Regions from separate parts of the Streptomyces sp. NPDC041122 genome, predicted to be linked through region 2. Evidence: riboswitches for the same ligand, from Rfam matches in the RefSeq annotation. Region 2 holds a riboswitch; the other holds the start of a gene.
The links. Region 2 has a riboswitch for cobalamin ahead of ACZ6B8_RS00250 (ABC transporter substrate-binding protein). Riboswitches for the same ligand answer to the same signal wherever they lie in the genome.
Positions count from the first base shown of each region.

Region 1 (5,406 bases), on a different contig from region 2:
GGCGGCCGCGCCGATCGCGTGCGCGACCCGCACCGCGTCCGCCGTCGCCCGCACCTCGTGGACCCGCACGGCCCATGCGCCCTGATGGGCGGCGATGGCGGAGAGCGCCGCCGTCGCGGCGTCGCGTTCGCGGGCGGGTGGTGGCGTGCCGTCACCGTCGGACAGGACGCGTCCGAGGAACCTCTTCCGGGAGCCCGCGACCAGCACGGGACGGCCGAGGGAGCGGAGTGCGGCCAACTCGGCCACCAGGCGCAGGTCGTGCTCCGCTTCCTTGGCGAAACCGAGGCCCGGATCGATCACGAGACGCTCGGGAGGGATGCCGGCGCCCACGACGGCGTCGAGCCGGGCGCGCAGTTCGGCCACGACCTCGGCGACCACGTCGTGGTACACCGCCCGGCTGTTCATGTCGTGGCTGAACCCGCGCCAGTGCATCACCACGAAGGGAACGCCGCTCGCCGCCACGACGGGGAGCATCGCGGGGTCGGCGAGCCCTCCGCTGACATCGTTGACGAGGACCGCGCCCGCCGCGACCGCCCGCTCCGCGACCGTGGCACGCATGGTGTCGACGGAGACCGTGACGCCCTCGGCCACCAGGCCCCGGACCACGGGGACGACCCGTCGCAGCTCCTCGTCCTCATCGACCCGTGACGCGCCCGGGCGGGTCGACTCGCCGCCGACGTCGACCAGATCGGCGCCCTCGGCCATGAGGTCGAGCCCCCGCTTGCAGGCCGCGGGCGTGTCGAACCAGTGGCCGCCGTCGGAGAAGGAGTCCGGCGTCACGTTGACGACGCCCATGACAGCGCATCGACCCCAGTCGGGCAGTCCGTCGACCGTGTGACGGCCCGGGTGGCTGTGCATATGTGGTGTTCTCCGATGTGCCGGGGGAGGGGTGGGGCCGGGGCGCCGTCGACGCCGCGGCCCCACCTCCTCGGGGATCACGAGGCGGACAGTTCCTCGCGGACGGTCCTGGCCGCGGCGACCAGGTTCTCCAGGGAGGCACGGGTCTCGGGCCAGCCGCGGGTCTTGAGGCCGCAGTCCGGGTTCACCCAGAGCCGCTCGGCGGGGATCGCCTCAAGTCCCTTACGCAGCAGGGCCGCTGCTTCCTCGGTGCTCGGTACGCGCGGGGAGTGGATGTCGTACACGCCCGGGCCGGCCTCCCGCGGGTAGCCGTGGGCGGCGAGTTCGCGGGCGACCTGCATGTGGGAGCGGGCCGCCTCCAGGCTGATGACGTCGGCGTCCAGGTCATCGATGGCCTGCACGATGTCGCCGAACTCGGCGTAGCACATGTGCGTGTGGATCTGCGTGTCCGGCCGTACCCCGCTGGTGCTGAGGCGGAAGGACTCGGTGGCCCATGCCAGGTAGGCGGAGTGGTCGGCGGCGCGCAGCGGCAGCGTCTCGCGCAGGGCGGGCTCGTCGACCTGGATGACCGAAGTCCCGGCCGCCTCCAGGTCGTTGACCTCGTCGCGCAGGGCGAGCGCGACCTGGCGGGCGGTGTCGCCGAGTGGCTGGTCGTCACGGACGAAGGACCAGGCGAGCATGGTGACGGGGCCGGTGAGCATGCCCTTGACGGGGCGGCTGGTGAGCGACTGGGCGTACGTCGTCCAGCGCACCGTCATCGGCTCGGGCCGCGAGATGTCGCCGGCGAGGACCGGCGGGCGGACGTAGCGGGTGCCGTAGGACTGCACCCAGCCGTGCTGAGTGGCGAGGTAGCCGGTGAGCTGCTCGGCGAAGTACTGCACCATGTCGTTGCGTTCGGGCTCACCGTGCACCAGCACGTCGATGCCCGCCTTCTCCTGGAAGGACAGGACCTCGCGGATCTCGTTCCTGATGCGCTCCTCGTACCCGGCCGTGTCGATCCGCCCGGCCCGCAGGTCGGCGCGGGCGGTGCGCAGTTCGGTGGTCTGCGGGAAGGACCCGATGGTCGTCGTCGGGAGCAGCGGGAGACCGAGGGCTGCACGCTGGGCCGCCGCACGCTCCGCGTACGGCTGGGAGCGTCGGGCGTCGGCGTCCGTGACCGCGGCGGTACGGGCGCGGACGGCCGGGTCGCGGGTGATGGTGGAACCGGCGCGGGAGGCCAGGTCGGCGCGGTTCGCGGCGAGTTCGGCCGCGATGGCTTCGGTGCCCTGGGAGAGGCCGCGCGCCAGGACGGAGATCTCCCGCGTCTTCTGCCGGGCGAACGCCAGCCAGCGGGCGACCTGCGGGTCGATGTCCCGCTCCGCGGTGGCGTCCAGCGGGACGTGCAGGAGCGAGCAGGACGCGGCGACGTCCACGCGGTCGGCGAGCCCGAGGAGTGTGCCGAGGGTGGCGAGGGACCTCTCCAGGTCGTTGATCCAGATGTTGCGGCCGTTGACGACACCGGCGACCAGCCGCTTGCCGGTCAGTCCGCCGACGGCGGCGAGGTCGTCGAGGTTGGCGGCGGCCGTCTCGGTGAAGTCGAGGGCCAGGCCGTCGACGGGGGCCTTGGCCAGAATGCCGAGCGCGTCACCGAGACGACCGAAGTACGAGGCGACCAGGAGCTTGGGGCGGTCGGTGAGGGCGCCCAGGTCGCGGTAGGCGCGCTCGGCGGCGTTCAGCTCGGCCGGGGTGCGGTCCTGGACCAGGGCGGGCTCGTCCAGCTGGACCCACTCGGCGCCCGCCGCGCGCAGGTCCGCGAGCACCTCGGCGTAGACGGGCAGGAGCCGGTCGAGGAGCGTCAGCGGGTCGAAGTCGGCGGCCACACCCGGCGCGGGCTTGGCGAGCAGGAGGTACGTCACGGGGCCCACGAGGACGGGACGCGCCGTGTGCCCGATCGCGAGGGCTTCCGTCAGCTCGGCGACCTGCTTGGCGGAGTCGGCCCGGAACGCGGTGTCGGGCCCCAACTCGGGCACCAGGTAGTGGTAGTTGGTGTCGAACCACTTCGTCATCTCCAGCGGCGCCACGTCCTGCGTGCCGCGCGCCATCGCGAAGTAGCCGTCGAGGGCGTCGGCCTGTACGGCCGCGCGGTGCCGCTCGGGGACAGCGCCGACCATGACACTGGTGTCGAGAACGTGGTCGTAGTACGAGAAGTCACCGGTCGGCACCTCGTGGAGGCCGGCGTCGGCCAACTGCCGCCAGTTCGACCGGCGAAGGTCCGCCGCGGTCTCCCGGAGGGCGGCAGCGGTGACGCGGCCCTTCCAGTAGCCCTCGATGGCCTTCTTCAGCTCCCGGTTCCGGCCCTGGCGGGGGTAGCCGTACACGGTGGCTCGTGCTGCCGCGGCTGCGGGCTGCGCTGTCACGGAACTCTCCTTCGCGAGATGTGTCCTGGTTCTCCCGGAGACCGGACGGGGCGCGAAGGGACGACTGACCGGACGGACCACGCCGCGGTCGGATGCCGCGCGTGCCGCTCGATATGTACGCCGACCCGCCCACGAGGTCACCGAAAGCGCCGCACGTGATCGGTCACGTGCGGGCAACGGGCAGGTCTTCGGACTCGCGGGCACGTCACGTGTCGGCCGGACACGGGACACCTACTGGCCGTCGCTTCCCGGACCCGGTCGGGTCCAGTGCTGATGACGGCGGTCGTTCCCACTCACCGCTGCGGGGCAGTCCCGGATTCCCACCGGGTTCCCTCTTACGACGCATCCCGCCTGGCGGACGGGGCGAACCAGCTGCACCGCTCACCCTAGGCGCACGGAAACCGATCGCACACCCCGGCCCGCATTTCGACATGTGAAGCGGGTCACGAGCGTGACACCGGGTGTCATCTCGCTCCGGCACACGTGAGAGGAGTGCCGGGCGGATCACCACTCCGCCCCGCACCCCTCTCCCGCAGCAGCCGCGGGCCCCTCAGCCCGGCGGCGGACCCGGGCCCCTCAGCCCCGGTCGTAGGTGTGGAACCCGCCCCTGCTCGGCAGGTTCAAATCGCCGCGTGGTACGGCGTGTTGGGGGGGCGATGCACTCCCGCGCGGCGCGGGCTGCGACCACGACCGCCTCGCAGGCCACGGTCGTGTCCAGGCCGGTGACTCCCCAGCCATCACAGTCCCTCCGGACGGTGCACGAGATGGCGCGTGTAGGCGTCCGTGGTGAAGAAGGCGGGCAACTCCCGTGCCAGCGCGGTGCGTTCGAAGAGTCCCCGGACATCGTCGAGCGGCGCCCACGGGTACTCCGCGCCGAGGGAAGCCAGTTCGTCCTCCAGTACCTCCAGGACCCGCTCCCGGTCGACGACCCGGTGCCGCAGCCACTGCCAGATCTGTACCCGTGCGATCTCCGCCGTGGCGGCGTCCTCCATGAGCCCGTCGAGGGCGACGGCGCCCTGCCCGCGCAGCCAGGCGGCGAAGTAGCGCAGCGCCACCGCGACGTTCGTGCGCACGCCCTCCGGGGTGGGCCGGCCGCTGGTGCGCCGCACGGAAAGGAGCTGCTCCGGCCCCACCTCGACGTCGTCGCGGGTGCGGTCGAGCTGATGCGGCCGCGGTCCGAGGACACCGTCGAAGACATCCCGGCAGACGGGCACCAGAGCGGGGTGGGCGACCCGGGAGCCGTCGAAGCCGTCCTCGGCTTCACGCTCCTTGTCGAGTCGCACCTGGGCGAGGGCGGCCTGGTGTGCCTCGGCGTCCCTGCCGGGTACCTGGGCGGCCATTCCACCGATGGCGTGGGCACCGCGCCGGTGACAGGTGCGCACGAGGAGCTCGGTGTAGGCGCGCATGAAGGCTGCCGTCATGGTGACCTTGGCGCGGTCGGGCAGCAGGAAGTCGGTGCGGTGCCCGAAGGTCCTGATGAGGCTGAACAGGTAGTCCCAGCGTCCCGCGGTGAGACCGGAGCTGTGTTCGCGCAGCTCGTAGAGGATCTCCTCCATGGCGACGGCGGCCGTGACGGTCTCGATCAGGACGGTGGCCCGGATCGTGCCCCGGGGCATGCCGAGGAGTTCCTGGGCGAGCACGAACACGTCGTTCCACAGCCGTGCTTCACCCCGGCCCTCCAGCTTGGGCAGGTAGAAGTACGGACCGTGTCCGGCGTCGATCTGCCGCTGGGCGCAGTGGAAGAAGTAGAGCCCGAAGTCCACCAGCGAAGCCGGCACGGCGCGGCCGTCGATCCGCAGGTGCTCCTCGGTCAGATGCCAGCCGCGCGGACGGACGACGATGGTCGCGAGCCGCTCACCGAGCCGGTACCGCTTGCCCTTCGGAGTGGTGAAGTCGATGCGGCGCTCGATGGCGTCCAGGAGGTTCAGCTGCCCGCCGACGATGTTGTCGCAGGTGGGGGCGGTGGCGTCCTCGAAGTCCGCCATCCACACCTGAGCACCGGAGTTGAGCGCGTCGACCGTCATCGCCCGGTCCGGGGGGCCGGTGATCTCCGCGCGGCGGTCGGTCAGGCCGGGGGCGGGCGGCGCCACCCGCCAGGAGGCGTCCGCGCGGATGCGGGTGGTGGCGACGGAGAAGTCCAGGGGGGAGCCGG
Region 1 covers NZ_JBVIYQ010000007.1:153,847-159,252, forward strand. Annotated here, with positions in the region: gene folP (dihydropteroate synthase) at 1-858, opposite strand, end outside; gene metE (5-methyltetrahydropteroyltriglutamate--homocysteine S-methyltransferase) at 936-3,254, opposite strand; cobalamin riboswitch at 3,417-3,643, opposite strand; gene aceB (malate synthase A) at 3,992-5,406, opposite strand, start outside.
Region 1: another riboswitch for cobalamin. It lies ahead of metE (5-methyltetrahydropteroyltriglutamate--homocysteine S-methyltransferase); the one in region 2 lies ahead of ACZ6B8_RS00250 (ABC transporter substrate-binding protein).

Region 2 (5,406 bases):
CACGTCGCAGGAGGCGGGCCGGAAGCTCGACCACTTCGCCTGGACCCGGGCGGGCGGCGCCCTCGCCAAGCGGGTGGCGGCGTGGACGGCGGAGGAGGAGACGGCGGGGCGGGTCGTGCCGGGCCGCTGACCCGCTCGCCGCCCCCTCCGTCACGGTCGGGCCGTGCCCCCGGACGTCACGGCCGGGCCACGCGCTCCCGGGCGTCAGCCGATCTGGTCCGGGGTGACCGTAAGCCACCGCTTGTCGGCGGTCACCTTCTGGCCCAGCTTCCGCTGCCGGTCGGCGTTCTTCTTCTTCATCCCGTCCAGCTGCTTCATGTAGGCGTCCTTGCGGTTGACCCACACGCGTACACCGCCGTGCTCCACATCGGCCGAGTGGAACAGCATCGGGCCGTCGCTGGAGGGCGTGTCACCCGCGGCGAGGATCGGCTTCTTCCACTCGTCGATGTACGTGTTGATCGCCGCGGGCTTGCCCTCGTACCAGGTCAGCGGCGCCCACAGGTTGGGCGTGAGCTCGCGCTTCGCCAGCTTCTCGCGGTCCTTCTCGCCGAAGCGGCCCTCGGCGATCTCCTTGCGGGAGCTGGTCACCGCACCGGTCCTGCGGTCCTTGAGCTGCAGGGCCACCCCGATGACGTTCTGCGGCTTCACGCCGTAGCCGTACTTCGGGTCCGCGAGGACCATGCGCACCAGGTCCTCGCTGGCCGCGCTGACCACGTACACCTCGACGCCGTGCGCGCGCAGCGTCTTGTAGAGCTGCTGCATGCCGCGCGAGAACTCCGGCGGCTTCACCTCGGTCTTCGTGACCTTCCCGGCCTCGAAGTACTCGGCGGGGATCGGCTTCTTGTACGCGAGGAGTTCGTCGACGTACCCCTTGAGCTCCTTCAGCGTGAAGCCGGAGAAGATCTGCGCGGCCCACGGGTAGCAGACCTGGTCGTCCACCTCGCACAGCCGGTTGTAGTAGCTGTAGAGGCTCTCCTTGTGACCGGCCGTGTCCTTGAAGGGGATGACCTTCAGGGACGGGTCCATGGTCTTGCGGGTCAGCACGCCCTTCATCTCCAGGAAGGGCAGCAGCGCCTCTTCGAGGTCGTTGCGGTACGTGGTGTTGTCCGCGTCGAAGACCGCGTACGCGCCCTTGTGGTCGTTCTCGGCGATGACCTCGCCCAGGCGCTTCGCCACGGGCTTCGGCCAGTGCGACAGCTCGCGGGCGGTGGCCGCCGAGGTGTCGGCGGCGCTCGCCTCGTCCGTCGGCCACAGGGCGCTGCCCGCGAGGACGGCGGCGGCCAGCGCGCCGATGGTGCCGATGAGGGCCGGCTTGCTCTTCGCCCGTACTGCCCGTGCGGCCTTCGCCGTCCGTACTGCCATGTCTCTACGTCCCTGCCGTTCCCTGAGAGCGGTGCGCGGCCCCGTCCGGAGCGGCGCGCAATGCTATGGGGCGCCACGCGTATTTCCCATGATCGAAGTCACCGTGTCCGGGCGGCATGCGGGAGATGAACGGGGGTAGGCACGAAGGATGCCGGAGCCGGGGCGGCGGCCGGAGCGAGGGACGGGCGCCGCGACCTTCCGGCGCCCGCGGCGCCCCCTACCGGCGTCCGCCGCGCATACTGAAACCATGGGCACCCGCGAGTTCGTCCGGGCCGCGCCGCGGCTCGACGGCATGGTCGTCTCGGCGGTCGGCTACCGCACCGCCGGGCAGCGCCCCGCCCTGCACCGCGGACTCCCGTCGCCCTACCTGACGGTGATCTTCTCCCTCGACGGCCCCATCGCCACCGGCGAATCCCCGGACCGGGCCACCGGCCCGGCGGCGGCGCGCACCGACATCGTGGTGGGCGGCCTGCACCAGAGCCCCGCCTACGTCGTCCAGCCCGAGCACGAGGCCGGCATCCAGCTCGCCGTGCACCCCCTCGCGGCCCGCGCGCTGCTCGGCGCGCCCGCCGCCGAGCTGGCCGGACAGCTCGTCGTCGCCGGCACCGACGTGTTCGGCGCCCGCGCGGGCGAGGTCCGCGAGCGGCTCTGCGAGCTGGACCGCTGGGCGGACCGCTTCGATCTCCTCTCCGGCTATCTGCGGCGCCTCGCGTCCACCGACCGCGCCACGGGATCCGTACGGCCCGAGGTGGCCGCGGCATGGGCGTGGCTGGCCCGGCACCGCGGCGCGGGTACGCTCGGCGGCCTCTCCCGGCACGTCGCGCTCAGCGAGCGCCGGCTGACCGCGCTGTTCCGCGCCGAGACCGGACTGAGCCCCAAGCAGGCCGCCCGCCTGATGCGCTTCCAGCACGCCAAGGCCGCCGTGACCAGGGCCGTCGCGGCGGGCGACCGGCCCGACCTCGCCCGGGTCGCGGCCGACACCGGCTATTACGACCACTCCCACCTGGTCCGTGACTTCCGGCAGTACACAGGGGCCAGCCCCACCCGCTGGCTGGCCGAAGAGTGCCGGAATATCCAAGCCGGGGCACACGGCGGAGGCGAAGAATCGAAGCCATGAACACCACACCGAAGACCCAGACGGAACAGCGATTCGACACCCCTGACACCCCTGACACCCCTGACACCACTGACACCCCTGACACCCGCGTGACCCCCGCACCCGCCATCTGGCCGGGCGTGCAGGCCGCGGACGCCCTCGCCCTGATCGACTTCCTCGTCGGCACCGTCGGCTTCCTGCGCACGGCCGTCTACGAGGACGAGGGCCGCGTCGCCCACGCCCAGCTCGACTGGCCCGAGGGCGGCGGCATCATGCTCGGCTCGTACGACCCGGAGTCCTCGGCCACCTGCGGAAAGCCGGGCGCCGCGGGCGCCTACATCGTCACCGCCGAGGTGGACGAGCTGTACCGGCGCCTCACCGCGGCGGGCGTGGAGATCACCAGCGAGATCGAGGACAAGCCCTACAGCAGCCGCGAGTTCGGCATCGCCGATCCGGAGGGCAACCGCTGGTCCTTCGGCACCTACCCCGGCGAGCCGCGGCCCGCGCCGACGGCCCGCCCGAGCGCGTGACGGGTGCGTGATAACTTGCGCAAGCCAGTCAAACCCACACCTGGGCCAGGGAATCCGGTGCGAATCCGGAACTGACGCGCAGCGGTGAGGGGGACGGGCGGGGCCACGGCCACTGGGCGTCTCAGGACGCCCGGGAAGGCGCCCCGCCCGGTCGATCCCGAGTCCGAAGACCTGCTGGCACCTCCGTCCGCGCACCGGGCGGCGGAGGTCGTGACGCAGGCCAGGCTCCGCGTATGAGCCGCGAGACCCGAAGGATCACGTGTCCTCGACAGCCCGTATATCCACGCCAGTCCGCATGTCCGCCCTCCTCTGCGCCTGCCTGCTCGCGCTCACCGCGTGCGGCGGCGGCTCGGCGGGCAAGCCGGCGGGCAAGGGCGCCGACGGCTATCCGGTCACGGTCACCTCCTGCGGCAAGAAGGCCGAGGTCACGGCGGCGCCGCGGCGGGCCGTCTCCCTCGACCAGGGCTCCACGGAGATCCTGCTCTCGCTCGGCCTCGCCGACCGGATGGCAGGCACCGGCACCTGGACCGACCCGGTCCTGAAGAACCTGGCGAAGGACGAGGCGAAGGTCGATCGGCTCGCCGACCGCTACCCCTCGCTGGAGAAGGTCCTCGACAAGGAGCCGGACTTCGTCAGCGCCTCCTTCCTCTACACCGTCGGCAAGGGCGGGGTCGCCGACCGCTCGAAGTTCACCGAGCTCGGCGTCCCCGTCTACGTCTCGCCCAGCGACTGCGCGGGCAAGGACAACGACGGCGCCGGCGACGGCAAGCGCGTGCAGACCCTCACCATGGACACGGTCTACGGCGAGGTGCGCGACCTCGCGAAGGTCTTCCACGTCGAGCGGCGCGGCGAGAAACTGATCGCCGACCTGAAGCGCCGCGTCACGAAGGCGACGAAGAACATCCGGGCGTCCGCGTCCGACACCCGCCTCATGTACTGGTTCGCCAACTCCGACGCCCCGTACCTGGCGGGCTGCTGCGGCGCCCCCGGCATCATCACCCGCGAACTCGGCGCGAAGAACGTCTTCGACGACACGCACGACGAGTGGCCGCAGATCAACTGGGAGACGGTCGCCGACCGCGACCCCGACGTCCTCGTCCTCGGCGACCTCACACGCAAGTCGCAGTCCGCGGAGAGCGCCGCGGCGAAGATCAGGTTCCTGGAGACCAACCCGGCGACGAAGAACCTCACCGCGGTGAAGAAGAAGCGGTACGTCCTGCTCAGCGGCCAGGCGATGAACCCCACGATCCGTACGGTCGACGGCATCGAACAAGTGGCGGCGGGGCTGCGGAAGTTCGGGCTCGCCAAGTGACGGAGAGCGGGACGGCGCCGGAAGCGGGTACGGGTACAGGTGTAGGTACGGGTACGGATCCGGGAGCCGTCCTGGACGACCCTTCCGGCGCCGCCCCCGGCCGCGTGCGCCTGGGGCTGCTCTGGGCGGCCGGCGTCGCCGCGCTGGTCCTCTCCGTATCCGTGGCCGTCACCATCGGCCCGGCCGACATCTCCGTGCCCGACGTGTGGTCGACCGTCGGCGCCCACCTCGGTCTCGGCGACACCCCGCTCACCCCGATCAGGGACGGCATCGTCTGGAACCTGCGGATGCCCCGCACCCTGCTCGCCGCGGTCTGCGGCGCGGGCCTCGCGGTCTGCGGAGCCGTCATGCAGTCCCTGCTCCGCAATCCGCTCGCCGACCCCTTCGTCCTCGGGGTCTCCTCCGGGGCGTCCACGGGAGCGGTCGCGGTCGTCGTCCTCGGCGTCGGCGGGGGAGCGGTGTCGGTCTCGGCGGGCGCCTTCGTGGGCGCGCTCTGCTCGTTCGCGCTGGTGCTGCTCCTGAGCCACACCCTGGGCGACACCACGGACCGGGTCGTCCTCTCCGGCGTCGCCGCGATGCAGCTCTTCTCCGCGCTGACCTCGTTCGTGATCCTCACCGCGGGCGACGCCGAGACCACGCGGGGCGTGCTGTTCTGGCTCCTCGGCTCGCTCAGCGGCATCGGCTGGACCGACGTGTGGCTGTGCGCCGCGGTGCTCGCGGTGACGCTGCTGGTCTGCCTCGCGCACGCCCGGACGCTCGACGCGTTCGCCTTCGGGCAGGAGGCGGCGGCGACGCTGGGCGTCCGGGTGGCCCGCACCCGGATCATCCTGCTCTGCACGACGGCACTGCTGACGGCGGCCCTGGTCAGCTCGGCGGGGGCCATCGGCTTCGTCGGCCTGGTCCTGCCGCACGCGGCCCGCGCCTTCGTCGGCTCCGGGCACGCCCGGCTGCTCCCGGTCACCGCGCTGGCCGGCGCGGTCTTCCTGGTCTGGGTGGACACGCTGGCCCGCACGGCCCTGGACCCGCAGGAGGTCCCGGTCGGCGTGGTGACGTCACTCATCGGCGTACCGGCGTTCGTGGCGGTGCTGTACCGGACGCGGAGGGTG
Region 2 covers NZ_JBVIYQ010000001.1:55,979-61,384, reverse strand. Annotated here, with positions in the region: gene ACZ6B8_RS00270 (alpha/beta hydrolase family protein) at 1-130, shown strand, start outside; gene ACZ6B8_RS00265 (HAD family hydrolase) at 205-1,362, opposite strand; gene ACZ6B8_RS00260 (AraC family transcriptional regulator) at 1,610-2,479, shown strand; gene ACZ6B8_RS00255 (VOC family protein) at 2,476-2,988, shown strand; cobalamin riboswitch at 2,997-3,181, shown strand; gene ACZ6B8_RS00250 (ABC transporter substrate-binding protein) at 3,284-4,300, shown strand; gene ACZ6B8_RS00245 (FecCD family ABC transporter permease) at 4,372-5,406, shown strand, end outside.